Regions from separate parts of the Ureibacillus sp. 179-F W5.1 NHS genome, predicted to be linked through region 1. Evidence: riboswitches for the same ligand, from Rfam matches in the RefSeq annotation. Region 1 holds a riboswitch; each other region holds the start of a gene.
The links. A riboswitch is a leader RNA that binds a small molecule or an ion and turns the genes downstream of it on or off. The one in region 1 is predicted to bind S-adenosylmethionine.

Region 1 (3,133 bases):
TAAGTCCACAAATTTCTTTAGATCTGTCAGGTTTTTAATTTGGTTAATAAAAAGGTTTATTTATTTCCAATTGAAACCTTTTGAAGCTAAAAATTCTTTAATGAACGGTCTTCTTTGTTCAACTAAGAAATCAGCCATTTGTTTTGTCCAATTAGACATTTTTTGATTCGAACTACGGCTTGCATAATAGTTTTCCATCGTTGCATCGTATTCATCTAGTAACGTATCGTATTTTTCCGCGTTATAATCATTTTCATGTAAAATCGCTTCAACTGGAAGACGTGGTTTTGTTTCGTTACGTTTTGTCGGAGTTCCGATCGTCATAGCAAACAATGGGAAAACATAGTCCGGTAAATTGAATAGTTCACTAATTTCTTTTGGATTGTTTCGAGCGCCACCAATATAACAAATGCCATAACCAGCATCTTCAGCAGCAATAACGAAATTTTGGGCAAAAATGCCAACATCCGCCACACCGACTATTACATTTTCCGCACTATCTGCCACAATGTCGACTCCATGTTTTTGTCCAGCAACTTGTAGACGTTTAAAATCGACGCAGAATAAAAATGCAGCGCCTGCTGTTTTAAATTGGAACTCATTATTAGACAGCTCACCAAGCTTTTGTTTCTTTTCTTCATCTGTCACCCAAATGACGCTATATGCTTGTACAAAATGTGAGCTCGCAGCCATTTGTGCAGTTTGAATTAAGTCGATTACCGTTTCTTTCGGTATTTGTTCACCTGTATATTTTCGAACAGATGAATGACTACGTAATAAATCCTTTGCTGACATTTCCTTTTCCTCCCCTTTTAAATATGTATTTCCTCTTATAACATATAGCCCTAAAGAGAAAATACTCTTTAGGGCTATATTAGTATATTTTAACATGATTTACAAAAGGGGAACCTTCACTACTAATGGGAATCTGTTTAGTTTTTCTTAAAGGCGGATGTAATTTTTGGTTCCGACCCGATACGTAATCGCTTTACATTTTCCACATGGAGATACAGAGCAATTAAGAATAGAGTAAGGGCGATTAAAAATGGCCAAATCGTTGGCTCGATTAGTAGCGCAGTTACGCCAAAAAAGATATACAAAACAAATACGCCAATAATTAGGTAATTCGTTAGTAGGGAAGTAACAACAAGGGCAAGAACAGCCATTAAACCGAATTTCCAATCGAGTGCAATGAAAATGCCAATTAGAGATGCTGTTCCTTTTCCGCCTCGAAATTTCATATGAACCGGGAAGTTGTGCCCGAGTATAACGGCAGCTCCGATTAAATAAAGTAAAATTGAAATTTGGCCACTCGAAAAATTGGTAAAATTCGTTAAAATGACTCGAAGTAAAACAACTGCCAATACACCTTTTCCGATATCTATTAAAGCAACAAGAACCCCATACTTCCATCCAAGGGATAACGTTGCGTTTGATGCACCTGCATTACCATGGCCAACTTCTTTTAAGTTAACGCCCGATAAAAGTTTAGCCACATTGGATCCATGTAAACAACCAATGAAATAACCGAATATAAGGACGAGAATGATAGGATATAACAAAAACAAAAGGCTCCTTTCCATAAAGATGTATTTATAGTATACTCTATGATTCTATAAGAAGTTTCGAAAAATTAAAAAAGATTATTGACAAGTAAATCACTATGATTTATAGTGAATTCAACGATGGAACATGAATCAAATACCTTTATCCAGAGAGGCGGAGGGACTAGGCCCTATGATGCCCAGCAACCAGCGTGAATACGCAAAGGTGCTAATTCCTACAGATTTTGATTAGATCTGAAAGATAAGGGGAGGAAAAATTGCAGCTTGCAGCCCTCTTCTTTAGAAGAGGGCTTTTTGTTTTTCCAAAAGGTCCTCCTCATACTAAGATCGCCCATCGATACTATATTAGGAGGAAGAAACATGTCACAACAACGTCCGGAAACCCAATTGCTTCATGGCGGTCAAAAACCAGACCCTGTAACAGGAGCAATTGCAGTACCAATTTACCGAACAACGGCCTATGCTTTTGAAAATACGGAGCATGCACGCCAATTGTTCGCACTAGAACAACCAGGAAACATTTATTCTCGCATCATGAATCCAACTGTAGACGTTTTTGAGCAACGAGTTGCTTTACTAGAAGGGGGAACTGCAGCTGTTGCATTATCATCTGGTGCTGCTGCCATTGCCTTTTCTATTTTAAACATAGCTGGTGCAGGAGATGAAATCGTATCAGCTGGTTCATTATACGGCGGCACGTATAATTTATTCGCAAATACTTTACCGCGTTATGGAATTACAACAACCTTTGTAGATGAAAGGGACCCAGTAAACTTTGAGGCTGCTATTACAGATAAGACAAAGGCAATTTATGCAGAAACAGTTGGGAACCCTAGTTTAAACATTTTAGATATTGAGAGAATAGCGGAAATTGCTCATGCGCATGGTCTTCCGTTAATCATCGATAATACATTCCCATCCCCATACGGATGTAACCCGATTGAGTTTGGCGCGGATGTTGTTGTCCATTCAGCAACGAAATGGATTGGCGGTCATGGAACGACAATCGGAGGCGTTGTTGTTGATGCTGGTAAATTCGATTGGACACAAGGTCGATTCCCAGGATTCACAGAGCCAGATGAGTCTTACCATGGTTTACGTTATGGAATTGACACGGCTACGGCTGCATTTGCCACAAAGCTTCGTGTTCAATTATTACGTGACTTTGGTCCAACATTAAGTGCTGATAGTGCATTTAACTTCCTACAAGGGTTAGAAACGCTTCATTTGCGTTATACAAAGCATGGTGAAAATGCATTAAAAGTTGCGGAATATCTTGAAAGCCACCCATTCGTGGAATACGTAAACTATCCAGGGAAAGAAAATTTCCCATCGCATTCATTAGCGAAAAAATATTTGAAAAACGGCTACGGATCAATGCTTACATTTGGCATTAAAGGTGGACGAGAAGTGGGAAGTAAAGTAATCGATAACGTTCAATTATTTTCCCACGTGGCAAATGTAGGGGATGCAAAATCATTAATTATCCATCCAGCATCAACTACTCATCAACAATTATCACCTGAAGAGTTAAAGGTTGCCGGCGTTTCAGAAGAGCTCATTCGCCT
Region 2 (3,133 bases), on a different contig from region 1:
TACAAATAGCTCATCTTTTTCTTTTAAATAGTTTACAACTTTAACGTAAAGGTTATCAAACACTTCAGCAGAAATCGGACGGTTTACATTACCCCAGTCGATTTTGTCTTTTGTGCTTTCTTCTTCTACAATATATTTATCTTTAGGAGAACGGCCAGTATATTTACCTGTTTCAGCACGTAAAGCGCCATCTACAGTTAATGTTGCCTCTCCACGTTCGGTAGCTTTTTCCACTAATTGTGGTACTGAAAGTTGAACATTTATATTTTCTCCGTTTAATAATTCCTTCAGTTCATTTGCAATTTCTACTGAATTCATCGATTAAATACCATCCTTTTTTAAGAATTCCCACTTGCATTGGGAGGGTTGATTAATTTCAAAAATAGTATAACACATTGATTTAAATAATCTATACTAATTCCTGAAAATTATTTTATAATTTTAAAACATTTCATGATTTAGGTAAAATCCATTGACAATTAAAGTTACTTTACGTAAGATGTTGTGTTGAACGGATACTCTTATCCCGAGCTGGTGGAGGGTCAAGGCCCTATGAAGCCCGGCAACCTGCATTTTCATTTTATAATGCGATGGTGCCAACCTGATGCAAGGGGATACCCTTGAACGATAAGAGTGAAAGGTAATGTAATGAAACGACAATTCCTTTTACTCATGCAAAAGTACTTGAGTAGAGGAATTTTTTTTTTCAATTTAGAACACAATGAAAAGGATAGTTTAACTACCTATTTTATATGTGCCTTTCTAAATCCATGTATCAAATTACGAATAAGTGAATTTCACTTGCCATAACTTTTGATGCCACTCGATAAAAACTAGATTTCAAAAATGTTCTACAATACATTTTATACGAAATCTAACACAAAAGGTAGCTAAAAATTGTTCAGAACATGTTTTTGTACATATTTCATTATACAATTACTGTCCTTTTTAACTATCTTTAAAAAGATGGAAAATTTAAGCTAAACAAAAAATATCATTGTGACGGCTTGAAGTACTAATCTTTATAAGTGGGCTAAACATGGGTAATAGAGTACCGTATCAACAACGAGGAAAGAGTCTCGCTATAAACTTAGGAGGAAATCAAATGACAAACCGTCGACTGTTTACATCAGAAAGTGTAACAGAAGGGCATCCGGATAAAATTTGTGATCAAATTTCCGATGCTATTTTAGATGCAATCATTTCTGAAGACCCAAATGCACGTGTAGCTTGCGAAACAACGGTAACAACTGGATTAGTGTTAGTTGCCGGGGAAATTACAACATCTACATATGTTGATATTCAAAGTGTTGTTCGCAATACTGTTGCGGAAATTGGCTATACACGTGGGAAATATGGATTCGATGCAGAAAATTTAGCAGTATTAACTGCTATCGGAGAACAATCTCCTGATATTGCGTTAGGTGTAGATCAAGCTTTAGAAGCACGTGAAGGATCTATGACTGATGAAGATATCGAAGCAATTGGTGCTGGTGACCAAGGTTTAATGTTTGGATTTGCATGTAACGAAACGCCAGAATTAATGCCATTACCAATAAGCTTAGCTCATAAATTAGCTCGCCGTTTAACGGAAGTTCGGAAATCAAAGGAAATTCCATATTTACGTCCCGATGGTAAAACTCAAGTTACAGTAGAATACGATGAAAACAATCATCCAATTCGGATTGATACGATTGTTATTTCTACTCAACATGATGAAGATGTAACATTGGAACAAATTCAACAAGACTTAAAAGAAAAAGTAATTAATGAAGTTGTTCCTTCTGATTTAATCGACTATGAAACAAAATACTTCATTAACCCGACAGGACGTTTTGTTATCGGTGGTCCTAAAGGGGATGCTGGTTTAACAGGACGTAAAATTATTGTCGATACGTATGGTGGTTATGCTCGTCACGGTGGCGGGGCATTCTCAGGTAAGGATCCTACGAAAGTAGACCGTTCTGCCGCATATGCTGCAAGATATGTAGCGAAAAATATCGTAGCAGCTGGTCTTGCAGAGCGTGCTGAAGTTCAATTAGCATATGCCATCGGTGTAGCTCGACCTGTTTCAATATCAGTGGATACGTTTGGTACAGGTAAAGTAGAAGAAAATAAATTAGTAGAATGGGTAAGTGAATTGTTTGATCTACGCCCAGCTGGCATTATTAAAATGCTTGATCTACGTCGTCCAATGTATAAACAAACGGCTGCTTATGGTCATTTTGGTCGCACAGATTTAGATGTCCCATGGGAAAACACTGATATCGCTCAAAAATTAAGAGAAAAGGCCGGACTTTAATTTTCTACATGAAAGAAAATTAGGCTGATTCATAGATAACAAGAAAAAATCTGCGAGATTTCTAAGGTGGTTTTTCCCACTTCAATAGAAATTAAGCAGATTTTTTTTTATTTCGGAATGAATATGTAAAAGAAAAATTAATGGAAGAAAAATTTAAATAATGTTTTAAGCATCCTTTTTACAATAGATAAAATGTATAAAACAATTAAGGAAAAAGCGAATATAAAAACATACAGAAGGATTTTTTGAAAAAACAAAATTAGTTGGTCGCTCCCTATTTCATCTAATGCAATCGATATGATGAGGGGAGTTAAAAATACGATGACCGGTGCAGTAAAAATAATAAGGCTGATTAGTAACCATTCAGATCCCTTTATAAGACGTATTACGAAGCACCCCTTCTTTATTTATATGAACAAAAAATAGAGGTAATACTTCGAAGATTTTAATAAAAAGAGTGTAACATGAAAGTTTACACTCACTTAAGAACATTATTTTTGAATTGATTTGTAGTATTGTCCCTTTTCAACGTATTCTCGGATAATGCGGTCCATATCTTCTCTATCTTCTGGGGTAACCATACGAACTACTTTTGCTGGTCTACCCATTGCTAAAGAATTAGGTGGAATTTTTTTACCCGGTGGTACTAAACTACCAGCACCGATAAATGCACCCTCTCCTATCTCAGCACCGTCTAATATAATGGATCCCATCCCAATTAATGCTCGTTTACGAATCACGCAGCTATGTAATGTTACTTGGTGGCCAACTGTTACTTCGTCTTCTATGATTAAAGGATTGTTCGGGCTTTGATGCAAACAACTTAAATCT
Region 3 (3,133 bases), on a different contig from region 1:
TGACGGGATGTTAATTAAACGCCCAATCGTAACTGACGGTGAAAAAGTAACGTTAGGTTTTAAAGAAGCTGAGTTTGCAGAATCTTGGAAATAATCATCTGAACTAGCTTGTATTTGCTATAGAAATATGTCAAACTAAACTTGAATGAATTACATATTTGGAGGGGTTTTTAGTGAGCACACCGAAAGATTTACGTTATTCAAAAGAACACGAATGGATTAAAGTAGAAGATGGAAAAGTACGTGTAGGAATTACCCACTTTGCCCAATCGGAACTAGGCGATATTGTTTTCGTAGAACTTCCACAAGTAGGCGACGAAATTCAATTAAACGAGCCATTTGGTAGTGTAGAATCTGTTAAAACTGTTTCAGAACTATATGCACCTATTTCAGGGAAAGTTGTTGAAATTAACTCTGAGCTTGAAGATAGTCCAGAATATGTTAATGAATCACCATACGAAAAAGCGTGGATGATTGTTGTTGAACCAACAGATCTTTCGCAAGTTGATGCTTTATTAACTCCTGAGCAATATAATGAATTAATTGATGCAGAATAAGAATATGATATAGTAAAAACGCCAGAAAACCACTGGCGTTTTTTTTACAATAAAATATAATAAGTAACCATCTTCTTTTTCTAATTTTTTATGCATATTTGCAGACATTTTTTAGCTGTATAACTACAAAGCGTGGGGTGAAGCAAATGACTGTTGAAAAGTGTATAATTGTTGAAGGCCGATCGGATAAGTTGAACATTGCACCAATTTTTGCTGAGGATGTTAAAATTATTTGTACAAATGGGACGATTAGTGAAGATGCTTTACTGGATCTTTTAGAGCCCTTTGAAGAATGTAAGCTCTACACTTTATTTGATGCGGATAATTCGGGAGAAAAGTTGAGAAAGTTGACGAAAAGAATTTATTCGGAAGCAATCCACCTTTTCATTCCTAGAACGTATATAGAAGTTGCCAATGCGCCTAAAAAAGTGTTGGCCCATTTATTAAATGAGGCAAAGTTTTCAGTGCATAAACAATATTTATCTTCATCCACAGAAGTATAATTACTTATGGGATAACCGGTTCTTTTAGAAAAAATGCAGCTTATTGATATAAAATTGAGTAGGATGATGAAAGATGGAAGAATGGACGATTGAAACTTGGGAGCAGCAAAAGGAGCAAAATTCGTTAACGGCTTTTTATTTGTATACCCCTATGTGCGGAACGTGTGCAGTCGCCTCCAAAATGTTGGACGTAATAGAAACACTATTGCCTGAACTACCTTTAGGTAAAGCTAACATTAATTTTCTAGAACAACTAGCATTTGATTATCAAATAGAAAGTGTTCCTTGTTTGTTGATTAGTAGGGATAATCAGGTTGAAAAAGTGTATGCCTTTCAATCTGTACCCTATTTATACGAAAAGTTAAAAAAGTAGTTGACTACTTAAAATGAACGTGATAAAGTTACATCCATAATCTTAAAATTAAATATCGTAACTCTTATAAAGAGCGGTGGAGGGAAGTGCCCTATGAAACCCGGCAACCATCACATTATGTGAAAAGGTGCCAAGTCACGCGAAGTGGATACTTTGAAAGATAAGAGAACGGTTATCGTAAATAGAAGTTTTATTGCGTGCCCTTTCTACTTGTCTTTGTAGAAAGGGTTTTTATTTTGGGATTAAAAAGAAAAGGATAAAAAAGTTGTGTATTTTACATACATTTCTTCCTCAACATAAATTATTGAGGCGTAATATAAAGGAGTACATATATGATTGAGCTAAAGGATATATCGAAAATATATAAAACAAAAAATGGTGAAATAGCAGCTGTAAAAAATGTTAATTTAACCATTCAAAAAGGTGAAATATTCGGCATCATTGGATACAGCGGCGCAGGAAAAAGTACAATGATTCGTTTGTTAAATGGATTAGAAAAACCAACTGCTGGATCGGTTGTTGTAAACGGTCAGCCGATTTCTTCTATTTCAGGTAGTAAACTTCGTCAAGCAAGACAAAAAATTAGTATGATTTTCCAACATTTTAATTTACTATGGTCCCGCACAGTTGCGGAAAATATCGCTTTCCCATTGGAAATTGCCGGTGTTCCAGCGGCGGAACGTACAAAACGGGTTAAAGAGTTGATCGATTTAGTAGGATTATCTGGTCGAGACAAAGCATATCCTTCCCAATTATCAGGGGGGCAAAAGCAGCGGGTAGGAATTGCAAGGGCGTTAGCTAATAATCCAGAAGTGTTACTTTGCGATGAAGCAACGAGCGCGTTGGATCCAGAGACGACAGATTCCATTTTAGAATTGTTATTAGATATTAATAAGCGTCTAGGTCTTACAATTGTTTTGATTACCCATGAAATGCACGTCATTCGTAAAATTTGTCACCGTGTGGCCGTGATGGAAGCGGGACAAGTTGTGGAACAAGGCGATGTTCTTCAAGTGTTCCAACAACCTCAAGCAGATATTACGAAAAACTTTGTTATGCAAGTGTCTGGGACAAAGGATTCAAAAAATTCCATTGAACAAATTTTAGCTAATTATCCAACGGGTAAAATTGTGAAACTAACGTTTATAGGAAATAAGACGGAACAGCCAATCATTTCCCAATTAATTAAACAGTTCGATGTAGAAGTGAATATTGTTCACGGTAACATTTCACAAACGGCAAGTGGACCATATGGAACATTAATTGTTCAAATTGTTGGTGAAGATAGCAACGTTCAAAAAGCATTAGATTTACTCAATTCAATAGAAATTCAAACGGAGGTGATTGAACATGCTTAGTGAATTATTTCCGAATGTTCGATGGGAAGATATGTGGCAAGCTACATATGACACCCTTTATATGACAATCATCTCAACGGCAGCAACCTTTGTTATTGGTTTAATAGTTGGTATTGTATTGTTTTTAACGAGTCCACATCAAATTTGGGCAAATAAAATTGCAAACTTTATTACCGGATCATTAGTAAATATTTTCCGTTCGATTCCATTTATCGTATTGATTATTTTATTAATTCCATTTACGAAGTTTTTACTAGGAACAATTCGCGGGGTAGAAGCAGCTTTGCCGGCATTGATCATTGGGGCAGCACCTTTCTATGCGCGGATGGTATTAATCGCATT

Region 2: linked by a shared signal. The riboswitch ahead of metK (methionine adenosyltransferase) and the one ahead of ACH0B5_RS17690 (O-acetylhomoserine aminocarboxypropyltransferase/cysteine synthase family protein) in region 1 are both predicted to bind S-adenosylmethionine.
Region 3: linked by a shared signal. The riboswitch ahead of ACH0B5_RS15220 (methionine ABC transporter ATP-binding protein) and the one ahead of ACH0B5_RS17690 (O-acetylhomoserine aminocarboxypropyltransferase/cysteine synthase family protein) in region 1 are both predicted to bind S-adenosylmethionine.

The regions. Positions count from the first base shown of each region.
Region 1 covers NZ_JBIQFG010000080.1:862-3,994, reverse strand. Annotated here, with positions in the region: gene nfsA (oxygen-insensitive NADPH nitroreductase) at 61-795, opposite strand; gene ACH0B5_RS17695 (glycerol-3-phosphate acyltransferase) at 933-1,562, opposite strand; SAM riboswitch class I at 1,705-1,813, shown strand; gene ACH0B5_RS17690 (O-acetylhomoserine aminocarboxypropyltransferase/cysteine synthase family protein) at 1,926-3,133, shown strand, end outside.
Region 2 covers NZ_JBIQFG010000072.1:1,373-4,505, forward strand. Annotated here, with positions in the region: gene pckA (phosphoenolpyruvate carboxykinase (ATP)) at 1-318, opposite strand, end outside; SAM riboswitch class I at 519-634, shown strand; gene metK (methionine adenosyltransferase) at 1,106-2,302, shown strand; gene ACH0B5_RS17460 (gamma carbonic anhydrase) at 2,794-3,133, opposite strand, start outside.
Region 3 covers NZ_JBIQFG010000044.1:14,422-17,554, reverse strand. Annotated here, with positions in the region: gene ACH0B5_RS15240 (arsenate reductase family protein) at 1-94, shown strand, start outside; gene gcvH (glycine cleavage system protein GcvH) at 174-557, shown strand; gene ACH0B5_RS15230 (toprim domain-containing protein) at 704-1,060, shown strand; gene ACH0B5_RS15225 (thioredoxin family protein) at 1,134-1,433, shown strand; SAM riboswitch class I at 1,495-1,600, shown strand; gene ACH0B5_RS15220 (methionine ABC transporter ATP-binding protein) at 1,766-2,791, shown strand; gene ACH0B5_RS15215 (methionine ABC transporter permease) at 2,784-3,133, shown strand, end outside.